One region of the Stenotrophomonas sp. X genome, then DNA from elsewhere that is predicted to be linked to it. Evidence: predicted binding sites of a transcription regulator. Region 1 holds the regulator's gene; the other holds the start of a gene.

Region 1 (7,315 bases):
CGCCAGCTGCAGCAGCAGATGGCCAATCGCCGGATGATGGAAGCGGTGCCCACGGCGGACGTGGTGGTGGTCAACCCCACCCACTACGCGGTGGCCCTGAAGTACGAGGGCGGCGCCATGAACGCCCCCACCGTGGTCGCGCTGGGCGTGGACGAGACCGCCCTGCGCATCCGTGAAGTGGCCGACGGCAACAAGGTCGCGATCGTCTCTGCCCCGCCTTTGGCACGCGCCTTGTATCGGGAAGGCCAACTCGGAAAGGAAATCCCCGTGAGACTGTATTCGGCCGTCGCCCAGGTCCTGTCCTACGTCTACCAGCTGCGCGCCTGGCGCACTGGCCCGATGCCGGACGCCCCGCACATCGAGGTGGATGAATTCGGCAAGGGAGGCCGCCCGTGAGCGCCCAGCCCGCCACCGGATTCAACACTCGACGCGCCCTGGAAATGATCCGCCAGGGCCTTGGCGCGCCACTGATCGTGCTGGCCCTGCTGGCCATGGTCGTGGTCCCGCTGGCCGCACCGGTGCTCGATGCGCTGTTCACCTTCAACATCGCCATCTCGCTGATGGTGCTGCTGGCGGTGGTCTACGTGAAGCGCCCGCTGGACTTCACCATCTTCCCGATCGTGCTGTTGATCACCACCATGCTGCGGCTGGCGCTGAACGTGGCCTCCACCCGCGTCATCCTGCTCAACGGCCAGAACGGCCACGACGCTGCGGGCAAGGTCATCGCGGCCTTCGGTGAATTCGTGATCGGCGGCAACTATGCGGTCGGCATCGTGGTGTTCGCGATCCTGACCATCATCAATTTCGTGGTCATCACCAAGGGCGCCGGCCGCGTCTCGGAAGTGACCGCGCGCTTCATCCTGGACGCGATGCCCGGCAAGCAGATGGCGATCGACGCCGACCTCAACGCCGGTTTGCTGACGCGCGAGGAAGCCAAGCTGCGCCGCGAGGAAGTCCGCGAGGAAGCCGACTTCTACGGTGCGATGGACGGTGCCAGCAAGTTCATCCGCGGCGACGCCATCGCCGGCATCCTGATCCTGTTCATCAACATGCTTGGCGGCCTGGCCGTGGGCGTGCTGCAGCATGGCATGCCGTTCGGCGACGCCGCTGCCACCTACACCCTGCTCTCCATCGGTGACGGCCTGGTGGCGCAGCTGCCGGCACTGCTGGTGTCCAGCGCGGTGGCGATGCTGGTCACCCGCGCCTCGCGTTCGCAGGACATGGCCCAGGCCATGACCGGGCAGGTGTTCGGCCAGTACCGCGCGCTGGCGATCACCGCCGGCATCATCGGCCTGGTCGGCCTGGTGCCGGGCATGCCCAACGTCGCTTTCCTGACGCTGGCCTCGATCCTTGGCTTCATCGCCTGGAAGCTGTATCGCAAGACCAAGGCACCGGCTGCCGATGCGACAGGCAGTGGCACCGATGCCGCCGCGCTCAATGCACTCGGCCGCCCGGCCGCCGCGGCACCGACCGCCGAACTGAGCTGGGACGAGCTGCGCCCGGTCGATCCACTGGGCCTGGAGGTCGGCTACCGGCTGATCCCGCTGGTGGACAGCAACCAGGGCGGTGAACTGATGGCGCGCATCAAGGGCGTGCGCCGCAAGCTGACCCAGGATGTCGGCTTCCTGATTCCCTCGGTGCACATCCGCGACAACCTGGAACTGCCGGCCAACGGCTACCGCGTGCTGGTGCATGGCGTGCCGGTGGCCACCGCCGAGATCCACCCCGACCGCGAGCTGGCCCTGGATCCGGGCAGCGCGCTCGGCGCACTGGAGGGCATTGCCGGCAAGGATCCCGCGTTCGGCCTGGATGCCACCTGGATCCAGCCGCACCAGCGCGCCCAGGCCGAAACGCTGGGCTACACGGTGGTCGACCCGGCCACCGTGGTCGCCACCCATCTGTCGCACCTGATCCGCGAACACGCACCCGAGCTGCTCGGCCATGAGGAAGTGCAGCACCTGCTGGCCAACCTGGCCAAGAGCGCGCCCAAGCTCGTCGAAGATCTGACGCCGAAGGCGCTGCCGCTGTCGGCGGTGGTGCGCGTGCTGCAGAACCTGCTGGTCGAGCGCATTCCGATCCGCCAGCTGCGCAAGATCGCCGAGGCACTGGTCGAACATGCGCCCAGCAGCCAGGACCCGGCCGTGCTGACCGCCGCGGTGCGCACCGCACTGGGCCGCTTCATCGTGCAGGAGATCGCCGGAATGTCGGCGGAGCTGCCGGTGTTCACCCTCAACCCGCAATTGGAACGTGTCTTGCAGGAGTCCACGCAGGGCAACGGCGCCGCGCTGGAACCCGGACTCGCTGAGCGACTGCACCAGAGCCTGGCCGAATGTGTCAGCAAGCAGGAAGCCCGCAACGAGCCCGCGGTCGTGCTGGTACCTGGCCCGGTGCGCGCCGCGCTGGCCCGCCTGGTCCGCCACAGCGTTCCGTCGCTGTCGGTCCTGGCCTACAGCGAGGTGCCGGAGGACAAGCGCCTGAAGCTGGTCGGAACGATCAGCTGACGCCGCCCGCCGATGCGCCAGAAAACAGACACCACTTTCGAACCAACGCAACAGACAGACACCAAGGGGAACCCGCACCGTGCAGACCACCGACCACCCGAGTTCCCCGACCACCACCCCGCCGTCTTCGCCTCGTGACCACAGCATGAAAATCAAACGATTCGTCGCCGCCGACATGCGCTCGGCCATGAACCTGGTGCGCAAGGAGCATGGTCCTGACGCCGTGATCCTGTCCAACCGCCGGATCGAGGAAGGCATCGAGATCGTTGCCGCCGCCAACTATGATGAAAGCGCCGTGCAGCGTGCGCTGGAAGCCTCGCGCCGTGACGTTGCACCGCCGCCGGCACCCAAGCCGCGCACCGCCGCCGACGCGGTGATCGCCGCCGTCACCCGCCGCCGCAGCAGCACCCCGGCACCGGAACCGGTTGCCGCCACCACCTCGGCGGTGGCCGCCCTCGCCCGTGCAGCAGTGGGCGCTACCGGCCGCACCCTCGACAGCGCCGACGAGATCGTGCCGACCCGCGGCAGCACCGGCTTTGCCGCCACGCTGGCACGCGCCGCCGTCAATGAACCGGCACTGCCGGACCAGATCTTCGCCCCGTTCGCCGAGGCCATCGTTGCTCCGGCGCCGGCACCGGCCGTCGTCGCGCCGGCCAACCGCGCCCGTTTCCAGATCGATCCGCCGCACCAGGCACATCACGAAAGCGTGGCGCCGGCGGTGCAGCCGCCGCCGCTGCCGACCGCAGCCCTGTCTGAAACGCAGCCGGAGGTCGCCGTCAGCGAACCGGCGTTGGCCGATGCCACCGTCGAAGCCGCGCCGACGCCGACGCTCGCCCCAGCCCCGGTCCTGACCGTGGTCGCCCAGGACGACGCCGAGATCCGCCAGCTGCGCCAGGAAGTGGCCGGCATGCGCCAGGTGATCGAGCGCGAAATGAACCGCTTCACCGACGAGCGCCTGCGCGGCTGCCCGGTGCGCGCCACCGCGCTGGACCTGATGGACGAGTACGGCTTCGATGCTGGCCTGGCCCGCGACGTCGCCATGCAGATTCCGCTGGAGACCGAGGCGCACCGAGGCCGCGGCCTGATGCTGGGGCTGATCTCGCGCAAGCTGCCGATTGCCCCGGTCGACCCGCTGGAGGAAGGCGGCGTGATCGCGCTGGTGGGCCCGACCGGCGCCGGCAAGACCACCACCATCGCCAAGCTGGCCTCGCGGTTCGCCGAGAAGCACGCGCCGCGTGACGTGGCTCTGGTCACCACCGACACCACCCGCATCGGCGCCCGCGAGCAGCTGTATGGCTACGGCCGGCAGCTCGGCATCGCCGTGCACGAGGCCAACAGCGGCACCGACCTGGACCAGCTGCTGGAACGCCTGAAGGACTACAAGCTGGTACTGATCGACACCGCCGGACTGGGCCCGCGCGACCGCGCGCTGGCCGCCCAGCTGCAGTGGCTGCGCGCCGCGCGCCAGGTGCGCACCCTGCTGGTGCTGCCGGCCAACACCAGCTTCGGCGACATGGACGAGGTGGTCCGCCGCTTCGGTGCCGCCAACCTGCAGGGCCTGGTGCTGAGCAAGCTGGACGAAACCGGCCGCTTCGGCAACGCCCTGTCGGTGGCCGTGGACCACGCCCTGCCGATCACCTGGGTGACCGACGGCCAGGACGTTCCGGACGACCTGCACCGGGCCAGTGCGGCCAATCTCGTACTTCGCCTTGAAGATTTGCGCCGAGCGGCCGATATGCCCTGCAACCCGGAGTTGAACCATGCCGTCGCGTGAGTACGCCAAGCTGACCAAGACCTTCCCGCTGTCGGCCACCCGCAGCGAGCCGCTCGGCCCTGTGCGCACCATCGCCGTGACCGGCGGCAAGGGCGGCGTGGGCAAGACCAACGTGTCGGCCAACCTGGCCGTGGCGCTGGCCGGCATGGGCAAGCGCACGCTGCTGCTGGACGCCGACCTCGGCCTGGCCAACATCGACGTGATCCTGGGCTTGAACCCCACCTATACGCTGGCCGACCTGGTTGCCGGCCGCTGCTCGCTGGACGACGTCATCGTCGAAGGCCCGAACGGCGTGCTGGTGGTCCCGGCCGCGTCCGGCCGCCGGCACATGGCCGAGCTGGCCCCGGCCGAGCACGTCGGCCTGGTCAACGTGTTCTCCGAGCTGGAACGCGAGCTGGACATCATGGTGGTGGACACCGCCGCAGGCATCACCGACGGCGTGCTGACCTTCTGCCAGGCCGCGCAGGACACCGTGGTGGTGGTCTGTGACGAGCCGGCGTCGATCACCGACGCCTACGCGCTGATCAAGGTGCTCTCGCGCGAACGTGGCGTGGACCGCGTCCAGGTGGTGGCCAACATGGTGCGCGATCCCAACGAGGGCCGCGTACTGTACGAGAAGCTGACCCGCGTCTGCGAGAAGTTCCTCGCCGATGTCTCGCTGAACTACCTGGGCTGCGTGCCGCAGGATGACTGGCTGCGCCTGTCGGTGCAGCGCCAGCAGCCGGTGGTGAAGGCCTACCCGTCCAGCCCGTCCGCACTGGCGATCACCGAGATCGCGCGCCGCACGGCCCGCTGGCAGGCGCCGACCGAACCACGCGGCGGCGTCGAGTTCTTCCTCGAACGCATCCTCAAGCAGCGCGGGGTGGCGGCATGAAAGGCGCGGCCCAGTACAGGGAAGTCCAGCGCTCGGCGGCCAACGACGTCATCGCCCAGCACTCGGACCTGGTGCGGCGCATCGCCCACCATCTGGCCGCGCGCCTGCCGGCCAGCGTCGAAGTCGACGACCTGATCCAGGCGGGCATGATGGGCCTGATCGAGGCGTCGCGCAGCTACGACGCCGACCAGGGCGCCTCGTTCGAGACCTATGCCTCGATCCGTATCCGTGGCTCGATGATCGACGAGATCCGCCGTGGCGACTGGGTGCCGCGCTCGGTGCACCGCCGTGCACGCGATGCTGCGGCCACCATCCGCCGCCTGGAACAGAGCAGCGGCCGAGCCGCCAGCGCCACCGAAGTGGCCGCCGCGATGGAGATGCCACTGCCCGAGTACCTGCGCCTGATGGAAGACGCCGCGCGTGGCCAGGTGCTGAGCCTGGAGTCGCGCATCGAGGACCAGGGCGAGCTGGACACGGTCGCCCAGGGTAGCCCGACCCCGCAGCAGGTACTGGAGCGCAGCGAGTTCGGCCGCGAGCTGGGCAAGGCCATCGGCCATCTGCCCGAGCGCGAACAGCTGGTGCTCTCGCTCTACTACGAGCAGGAACTCAACCTGAAGGAGATCGGCGCGGTGCTCGGCGTGAGCGAGTCGCGGGTCTGCCAGATCCACGGCCAGGCCGTGCTGCGCCTGCGCGGCCGGCTGAAGGTATTCGAGGCCGTCGACGCCGGCCTCGAAGAATGAACATCCCCGAGGCAGCTGCCCCCGGCCGCCCGGAATGAACAACAAAGGAACTCTGCTTTGAACAAGAACATGCGCATCCTGATCGTCGACGACTTCTCGACCATGCGTCGCATCGTCAAGAACCTGCTGGGCGATCTGGGCTTCACCAACACCGCCGAAGCCGAGGACGGGCATGCCGCGCTGTCGCTGCTGCAGAGCCAGCCGTTCGATTTCGTGGTCACCGACTGGAACATGCCGGTCATGACCGGCATCGAGCTGCTCAAGGCGATCCGTGCCGATGCCAAGCTGAAGACCCTGCCGGTGCTGATGGTCACCGCCGAAGCCAAGCGCGAGCAGATCATCGAAGCGGCCCAGAACGGCGTGAACGGCTACATCATCAAGCCGTTCACCGCGCAGACGCTGGAAGAGAAGCTCGGCAAGATCTTCGAACGCCTGGCGGCCAGCGCCTGATGGACACCACGGTCGACAAGAATGCCCTCGCCCTGCGCCTGCAGGAAGCACTGGACGCACTGGAGTCCGGTGACGAAACCGCCTGGCGGCAACGCATCGACGGGCTGGTCGCGCTGCGCACGCAGCCGATGATGAGCGGCCTCTCGCGGCTGGCCCGCGAGCTCGGGCAGGCCCTGGGTGAACTGCCGACCGTACCCAGCGAGGCCGGCGAACTGGACGATGCCTGCGCACGCCTGGACCACGTGGTGGCGATGACCGAACAGGCGACGCACCGCACCCTGGACCTGGCCGAGGAATGCCGCAGCCTGACCGAACAGCTGCGCGCCGAAGGCCTGCAGCCGGGCCAGGATGCGCAGCTCGAGCGCATCCGCCACAACCTCACCGAGATCGCCCTGACCCAGAGCTACCAGGACCTGACCGGGCAGATCATCCGTCGCGTGGTCGGCATCGTCCGCCGCGTGCACGAGGGCTTCGGCGCGCTCGGCCTGCCGCCGGAACAGCATCGCACCGATCCGGAACTGGCCGGGCCGGCACTGAAGGGACTGGACCGCCACGCGGTCTCGCAGAACGACGCCGACGACCTGCTGTCGGACCTGGGGCTGTAAGCATGAGCGCGGTATCCGACGACATCACTGCCGATTTCATCATCGAGGCGCAGGAAATCCTGGATCGCCTGGGCGAACAGCTGGTGTCGCTGGAGCAGGCACCACAGGACACCGAGCAGCTCAACGCGGTGTTCCGGGGCTACCACACGCTCAAGGGCGGCGCCGGCTTCCTCGGCGTCACCGCCATGGTCGAGTTGTGCCACGCCGCCGAAGAAGCGCTGGGCATCGCGCGCGCGGGCCAGGCCGTGCTGCAGGCCCATCACTTCGATGCCGCCCAGCAATCGCTGGACTACCTGCAAGCGATGCTGGATGCAGTTTCCTCCGGCACCGAGCCGGGCTATGCGCCGCCGGAGCTGATCGCCCAGTTCGAC
Region 2 (7,315 bases), 540 kb from region 1:
GCGATATTGCCCATGCCACGCTGGCCACCCGGCCCACGCAGAAAGCGCGCAACGACCTGCGCGTGGCCGGCAACCGCATCGAGCGCGCACAGGCCCGACTGGAAGACCTGCATCGGGTGCAGCTGCTGCCGCGCGACAACCGCATTTTCCCCGGCACCTACGCACCGGTGATGGTCAGCGAGAACGGCCAGCGCGTGATCAAGCCGATGCGCTACCAGTGCCGGCTGCCGGACAAGCCAGCGCGCAACGACGTGCTTTACCCCGGCACCTACAATGCGCGGCGCGACAGCCTGGAAGGTTACTGGCGGGGTGCGTTCGGACTGCGCCACGGCGTAGTGGTGGTGCAGGCGTTCTACGAGCACGTGCCCCGCCACGCCATCGCCGGCCGCACCCTCGGTGCCGACGAAAAGGAACAGGACGTGGTACTCGAATTCCGTCCCGATCCCCCCCGCGACCTGCTGCTGGCCTGCCTCTGGGCGGAATGGGAAGGACCGGAAGGCCGCCTGCTGTCGTTTGCCACGATCACCGACGCACCTCCCAGCGACGTCGCCGCTGCCGGGCATGACCGCGGGGTAGTGCCGATCCGCAAGGAACACCTCGACGCCTGGCTCAACCCCGAACCGGATGACCTGGCGCGCCAGTACCGCATCCTCGATGACCGCGAGGAGATCCGTTACGTGTACGAGGAAGCGGGCTGAGCGCCGGACGCAATTGAAGAACCCCGCCTGGGCGGGGTTCCTGGATCAGGGGTTGCCGCCGAACATCGCAGACGCGAGCATTCAGCCGTCGGCAGTATCCCCCTGCCGGTCCGTGGCGGACGGCTCAGGCCTTGACGCTGGAGCGGCCCACCGCACGCGCCAGCGCGCGTGACAGATCAGCCGACAGGTAGGGCTTGACCAGCAGCAGGCCGGCCAACATCGGCGCCGGCAGCTGCTCGGCCAGCATCCCGGTGGCCAGCACGAACGGAATGCCACGCGCCGAAAGCGCTGCAGCCACCGGCTCACTGGTCTCGTTGCGGGCCAGGCGGTAATCCAGCAGGGCCACGTCAGGAGTGCTTTGCTCCAGCAGCCGCAGGGCCTCGGACACACTCGCTGCGAGGCCAACCACGACCGCACCGGCATGCACCAGCTGCATCTGCAGCAGGGCCGCGCTCATTTCGTCGTTCTCGACCACCAGCACCCTCAGGTCCTGCAACACTGTCATCGGCTACCGCTCCTGGAGGCAATTGCACGCTGGGAGTATAGCTATCAAGGGGCCAATGCCGACAGGAACCGCCCTCATAGGCCCTCCCACTATGCATCGCCTGCCGACCTCGGTTACACTCGTACGCTGCCTGCCGGTGTGGCGGAATGGTATACGCAGCTGACTCAAAATCAGCCGGGGGTGACCCCATGAAGGTTCGAGTCCTTTCACCGGCACCACAGCATCAAAGGCCAGGTCCATGATCTGGCCTTTTGCTTTTCCCGGGCCAGAGCGCCGACACTGGCGAAGATGCCCCAGCATGCCCCGCCCGCGCGATTGCCCCTCCTGCGGGCGTCCGACGCCGTCGCCCGGTCCCACTACTTCTCGCTGCCGGGCGTGATCGAGCACACCAGCTGGGGCCACGTTTCCGAACGGGCGATGGCGCTGCAGATCGCCCGCCATCTGCCTGACGCATCCGATCAGCGCCGGGCGCTGGGACGCCAACAACCTGCAGGCGGTCGCCGCGATCCTCGACGGCTGCCCGCAACGCGGTGATGACCTGCTGGCCCGCGACGGCGGCGAGGAATTCATCGCCGCCCTGCCCGCCGCTGAGGCCCATGTGACCATCAGCATCGGCGTAGCCTGGCAGGCCGCGCATAAGCAGCCCGACCCACAAGGCCGGGGAACAGCACTCCGACCGCCGGGCCTAGACCGCGCGCAGCACCGCCGCGCCATGCAGGTGCCCCGCCCCACCCTGCACGCGGAAGCTGGCCACGGTCTGCAGAAGCTGCGCTGACTGCTCCTCCATGCTGCGCGCTGCGGCCGAGGCTTCCTCGACCAGCGCAGCGTTCTGCTGGGTGCCCTGGTCGATCAGATCGACAGCGTGGTTCATCTGCTGGATGTCGTCGCTCTGCTGCTGTGCGGCCGTGCTGATCTCGGACATCAGGTCACTGACCCGGCGCACGTTGAGCACGATCTCGTCCATGGTGCGGCCGGCGCTCTCGACCTGCGCGGTGCCGGCGCCGACATTGGCCACCGACGCATCGATCAGCTGCTTGATCTCCTTGGCGGCACTGGCCGAGCGCTGCGACAGTTCGCGGATCTCGGTGGCGACCACGGCGAAGCCACGCCCGTGTTCGCCCGCACGCGCCGCCTCCACCGCCGCGTTCAGCGCAAGGATGTTGGTCTGGAAAGCGATGCCGTCGATCACGCCGATGATGTCGACGATACGCCGCGAGGATGCGTTGATCACCGCCATGGTCTCGACCACTTCGTGCACCACGTTGCCGCCACGCGCAGCGACATCGGCGGCGCCACCGGCCAGCTGACTGGCCTGCCGTGCGTTGCTCGCAGTGCGCTGCACGGTCTCGGCCAGGCCCTTCATCGACACGGCGGTCTCCTCCAGCGACGCTGCCTGCTGCTCGGTGCGCTGCGACAGATCGCTGTTGCCCTGCGCGATCTCGGTGGCACCGACGGCGATGGTGTCGGCGGCGAACTTGATCTGGCCGATGATCGCAGCCATCGCCTCGACCAGCGAATTCACGCCTTCGCACAGCTCGGCGATCGGCCCGTGCTTGTCGGCGGTGGCCACGCGCCGGGTCAGGTCGCCCTCCTTGGCGGCCGCCACCACTTCACGGGTCTGCGCCACGGCGCGCTGCATGGCCTGGTTCTCATGCACCTGCGCGGTGATGTCGGTGGCGTACTTGACGACCTTGAACGGCTTTCCATTGAGATCCAGGATCGGGTTGTAGGACGCCTGGATCCAGACCTCGCGCCCGCCCTTGCCGAGGCGCCGGTACTGGCCGGCATCGTATTCGCCACGGCCCAGCTTCTCCCAGAACTGCCGATACTCGGCACTGCCACGATACTCGGGCTCGACGAACAGCGAGTGGTGCTGGCCACGCACGTCGTCCAGGCTGTAGCCGGTGGCGGCCAGGAAGTTGTCGTTGGCCGAAAGGATGCGGCCGTCCATGCCGAACTCGATCACCGCCTGCGACTTGTCGATCGCCGCCAGCTGCCCGGCCGAGTCGGCCGCCTGCAGCTTCTGCGCGGTGATGTCGGTGGCGAACTTGACCACCTTGTAAGGCCGCCCCTGCCGGTCCAGCACCGGGTTGTACGAGGCCTGGATCCAGATCTCGCGCTGGCCCTTGCCGAAGCGCCGGTACTGGCCAGCGTCATATTCGCCACGCCCCAGCCGCGTCCAGAAGTCGCGGTACTCGGCGCTGCGCGCCTGCTCGGGATCGACGAACAGGGAATGATGCTTTCCCTGGATCTCCTCCAGCCGGTAGCCCATCGCCTGCAGGAAGTTGTCATTGGCCTGCAGGATGGTGCCATCGAGGGCGAACTCGATGACCGCCTGGACCCGGTGCAGCGCCGCGACCTGGGCTTCCAGCTCGGCACGGCCGTCGGACACGGCCTCGGCGCCGGTGCGGTGCTGGGGAGCCAGCGCGCCCAGCAGGGCACGCCACGGCGACCAACGCGTATACAGCTCGGCCGGCGCCTGCGCGCCCGCCGTGAAGCCTGGAATGAGCATTGTCTGATCCTCGGTGTCCGGTAAGCGGTTGCGACCCGACGGGCGGGATGCCCGGCGGCAACTTCAGGTGCCAGGGACTACAGGTGCCAACCGGCACCTCTCGAGCGACTGCCACGAACGTCTGCTGCGGGTGCGATCGGCATCTGGGAGCGGCGGAACACACAGCGCGGGCCGCCCATCGGGGACGGCCTGGGGTCCTGCGGCGGGTGACTGGAGCGGGATCCAGAGGGAGTATCGGCGAGGCGATCAGTGGCTTTAGCCGGATTACGCGACGTCCGTCGCAACTTCAGATGCGGCTGCAGGGACGCGGTAGACAATCGCGATGTACTTCACATTCTGCTCACGCTCGGTGGGGACACCGGGTGTCGTCACGGAACATGTCGCGCGTTGCCGCCGTCACTGGGCATAGCCTTGCCCGGCACGCCGATGCAGTTCAAGTCCCAAAAGGTTTGCATGACCAACGGGCGATTCCATGGCAGGTGAAAATGGCCAGCATGCAGCGAACCGCAGGACGCGCACTGACACGGAGATCGCATGTTCCCACGCTTGGCCAGCTTCCTGATCCTGGGCCTGTGCAGTACCGGCGCCCTCGCTGCAGATGCCACCTATCGGCCCGCCTTTCAGCCGGACCAGCTGAAGGGGCCGCCTGTCGGGCGACCGAACGAGGTGCTGGTACTGGGCACCGCCCACCTGTCCGGCCTGCCCAAGTCGTTCCAGCCCGCCTTGCTTGAACCGTTGCTGCAGCGACTGGTTGCCTGGAAGCCCGAGCTGATCGCCACCGAAGACCTGTCCGGCCTCCAGTGCGATTCCATGCGTCGCTACCCGGCACGCTATGCGGAGAGCGTGGCCACCTACTGCTTCGACACCACCGCTGCGCAGGCTGCCACCGGCCTGGACGTGCCCGCAGCGAACGCCCAGGCCGAGCGCCTGCTTGCGACCTGGCCGGACGAGCCGACGCCCGCCCAGCGTCGTCGGCTTGCAGCATTGTTCCTGGCAGCGGGCGAACGCGGCTCGGCGCAGGTGCAATGGCTGCGCCTGCCTGCGTCCGAGCGCAAAGCCGGCGATGGGCTGACGCCGGCCCTGGTCGAGATCCTCGGCAAAGGCCTGGTCCGCCGCAATGAAACCAGCCTGATCGCCGCCGTAGTTGCCGCCCGCCTCAGGCATGAACGGCTGTGGGCCGTGGACGACCACACGGCCGATTCTCCCACACCGGCCGAGGATGAGGCGGCGGCCAGTGCAGCCATCACCGGTGCCTGGAACAATACGCACTTGCGGGCGCGACGGGAGGCCGATGAACGCCTCGTGGCCAATCTGGACAAGCCCGGCGGCGTCATGGCGCTGTATCGGGATTACAACAGCCCCGCGGCAGCGATGGCAGCGTACCAGAGCGACTTCGGCGCGACGCTCGTCGAGCCGTCCTCCAAGGCGTTCGGCCGGATGTATGTCGGTTACTGGGAAACCCGCAACCTGCGCATGGTCGCCAACGTCCGCGACGTGCTGGGCCTGCACCCTGGCAGCCGAATGCTGGCCATCGTCGGTGCCTCGCACAAGGGCTACTACGAGGCCTACCTCAATCAGATGCACGACGTGCAGCTGGTCAGTACGGACGCAGTATTGCGTTGACCAGGATAGGTGCCGGCCATGCGCTGGCACTATCCTGCAAGGCCCGTCTGCAGGTGCCGACATGCTGAAAGTGATCGCCGAGGATTTCATCCATCCCGATGCGGTGGACACCGTGCTTCCCCTGTACCGCGAGCTGGTCGCATGCACGCGGCGAGAACCGCTCTGCCTCGGCTATGAACTGTTCGTCGACCAGAAGGACCCCGGGCATTTCGTCTTCATCGAGCAATGGCCGGACCGCGACGCTCTGGATATCCATTGCGCCAGCGAGCACTTCCAGCGTCTGGTGCCTCAGATCAACGCGTTCCAGCGCGCACCGTGCCGGGTCCTGCTGATGGACGCGGCACGGGTGTAGTGCCGGAAGCGAGACGCCCGCCGTCGCCGCGGCCATGCCGCCACAGCAACACGCAGGCCGCAACCGTGCAGGCCAGGCTCAGGACCAGCAGCGCGACCGCGCCTTGCTGCAGCACGGGCAACAACGCCTGCGCGTGCGGGTCGCCGCGCAGCTGTTCGGCGCGCAGGCAGGTGGCCAGCGCCAGGCACCAGCCGATCAGGGCCGGAATGAACATACGTACCGCAACCGGGTTCCAGGCATTCATGGGTTCACCTGCTTGAGTGGAGATGCGCGCAGTATTCGCGCGCGTCCTCTCACAGGCTGAGATCAGTCCTGGGCGGCATCGGCATCGTCGCCTGGAAGCTCCGACAGCTCGCCCTGCACCTGCACGTTGTTGCGCCCCAGCGCCTTGGCCCGGTAGCACTGTGCATCGGCAGCGGCCACTGCCTGGTCCACGCTCATGCCCGCCGCCAGGGGCGCGATGCCGATGCTGGCACCGACCCGTAGCCGATGCTGATCCCACGGAATGGACAGCGCTGACAGGGTCTGCAGGAGTTCACCACCGATCCGTGCGGCACGACGCGGCGTACACCCGGACAGGATCACCGCAAACTCGTCGCCGCCCAGCCGCGCCACCACGTCCGAATCACGCACACCATGTCGCAGCACACTGGCCACCGCCCACAGCACGGCATCGCCGGCCAGGTGGCCCCAGGTGTCGTTGACCGGCTTGAAGCGGTCCAGATCGATGTACATCAGCGAGGCGGCCTGCCCGGTGCGCTCGACGCGGGTGATCGCCTGCTGCAAGTGCACCTCGAAACCGCGGCGGTTGCTCAGTTCGGTGAGTGGATCGATCTCGGCCAGGTGGCGGGCTTCGCGCTGCCGCGCCCGCTGCTGGGTGTCGTCGCGCAACACCCACACCGCGCCGCGCACATGGCCCTCGTCATCGCGCAGCCAGGCCCGCGTCAGGTCCACCGGCACCGTTGCCGTGCCCAGGCGCAGCAGCAGGTCGGCGTGCAGGTCCACCGCGTTGCTCTCCGGGTCCAGCAGTACCGACACATCCAGTACCGAGCCGGGCGCGTACTCGGTGGTCAGCGCCAGCACGTCCTGCACCCTGTGCCCGGCCAGCGACAGCGCGCCATCACCGGCCAGGGTGCGTACCGCGGCCGCGTTGGCATAGTCGATGCGGCCGTCAAGGTTGACGCTGAGCACCAGGTCGGCCACCGCATCCAGGGTGATGCGGCTGCGCTGTTCGCTCTCGAACAGGCGTTGCTCACTGCTGCGCTGGGCGGTGATGTCCTGGATCTGCGACACGAAGTGCAGCGGCTGGCCATGCTCGCTGCGCACCAGCGACACCGACAGCCGCGCCCAGATGATGCGACCGTCGCGGTCGAGATAGCGCTTTTCAAGGTGGTAATGGCTGCGCCGTCCGGCCAGCAGGTCCTGCACCAGGGCCAGGTCGGTCTGCAGGTCATCGGGATGGGTCAGGCGCTGGAAATCGACCTGCAGCAGCTCTTCGCGCGGGTAACCCAGGATCCGGCACAGCGCATCATTGACGTCCAGCCAACGCCCTTCCAGCGACACCAGCGCCATGCCCAGCGCCGCCGACGTGAATGCACCGGCGAACTTCTCCGCCGACAGCCGCG

What was found. The regulator FliA, encoded in region 1, starts transcription of late flagellar genes. The targets are predictions, from matches to a motif close to TAAAGTTTNNCNNNCNNNGGCCGATAA.
Region 2: the regulator FliA is predicted to act here: its motif matches at 3,947-3,973, upstream of ACZ75I_RS11795 (methyl-accepting chemotaxis protein).

What each region holds. Positions count from the first base shown of each region.
Region 1 is NZ_CM146756.1:2,005,239-2,012,553, reverse strand. Features, by position in the region: gene flhB (flagellar biosynthesis protein FlhB) at 1-396, shown strand, start outside; gene flhA (flagellar biosynthesis protein FlhA) at 393-2,501, shown strand; gene flhF (flagellar biosynthesis protein FlhF) at 2,647-4,275, shown strand; gene ACZ75I_RS09205 (MinD/ParA family ATP-binding protein) at 4,262-5,149, shown strand; gene ACZ75I_RS09200 (RNA polymerase sigma factor FliA) at 5,146-5,889, shown strand; gene cheY (chemotaxis response regulator CheY) at 5,947-6,339, shown strand; gene ACZ75I_RS09190 (protein phosphatase CheZ) at 6,339-6,944, shown strand; gene ACZ75I_RS09185 (chemotaxis protein CheA) at 6,947-7,315, shown strand, end outside.
Region 2 is NZ_CM146756.1:2,543,912-2,551,226, forward strand. Features, by position in the region: gene ACZ75I_RS11775 (SOS response-associated peptidase family protein) at 1-698, shown strand, start outside; gene ACZ75I_RS11780 (response regulator) at 823-1,203, opposite strand; tRNA gene ACZ75I_RS11785 (tRNA-Leu) at 1,336-1,421, shown strand; partial or broken gene ACZ75I_RS11790 (hypothetical protein) at 1,691-1,978, shown strand; gene ACZ75I_RS11795 (methyl-accepting chemotaxis protein) at 1,889-3,715, opposite strand; gene ACZ75I_RS11800 (DUF5694 domain-containing protein) at 4,250-5,338, shown strand; gene ACZ75I_RS11805 (putative quinol monooxygenase) at 5,400-5,690, shown strand; gene ACZ75I_RS11810 (hypothetical protein) at 5,632-5,934, opposite strand; gene ACZ75I_RS11815 (PAS domain S-box protein) at 5,997-7,315, opposite strand, start outside.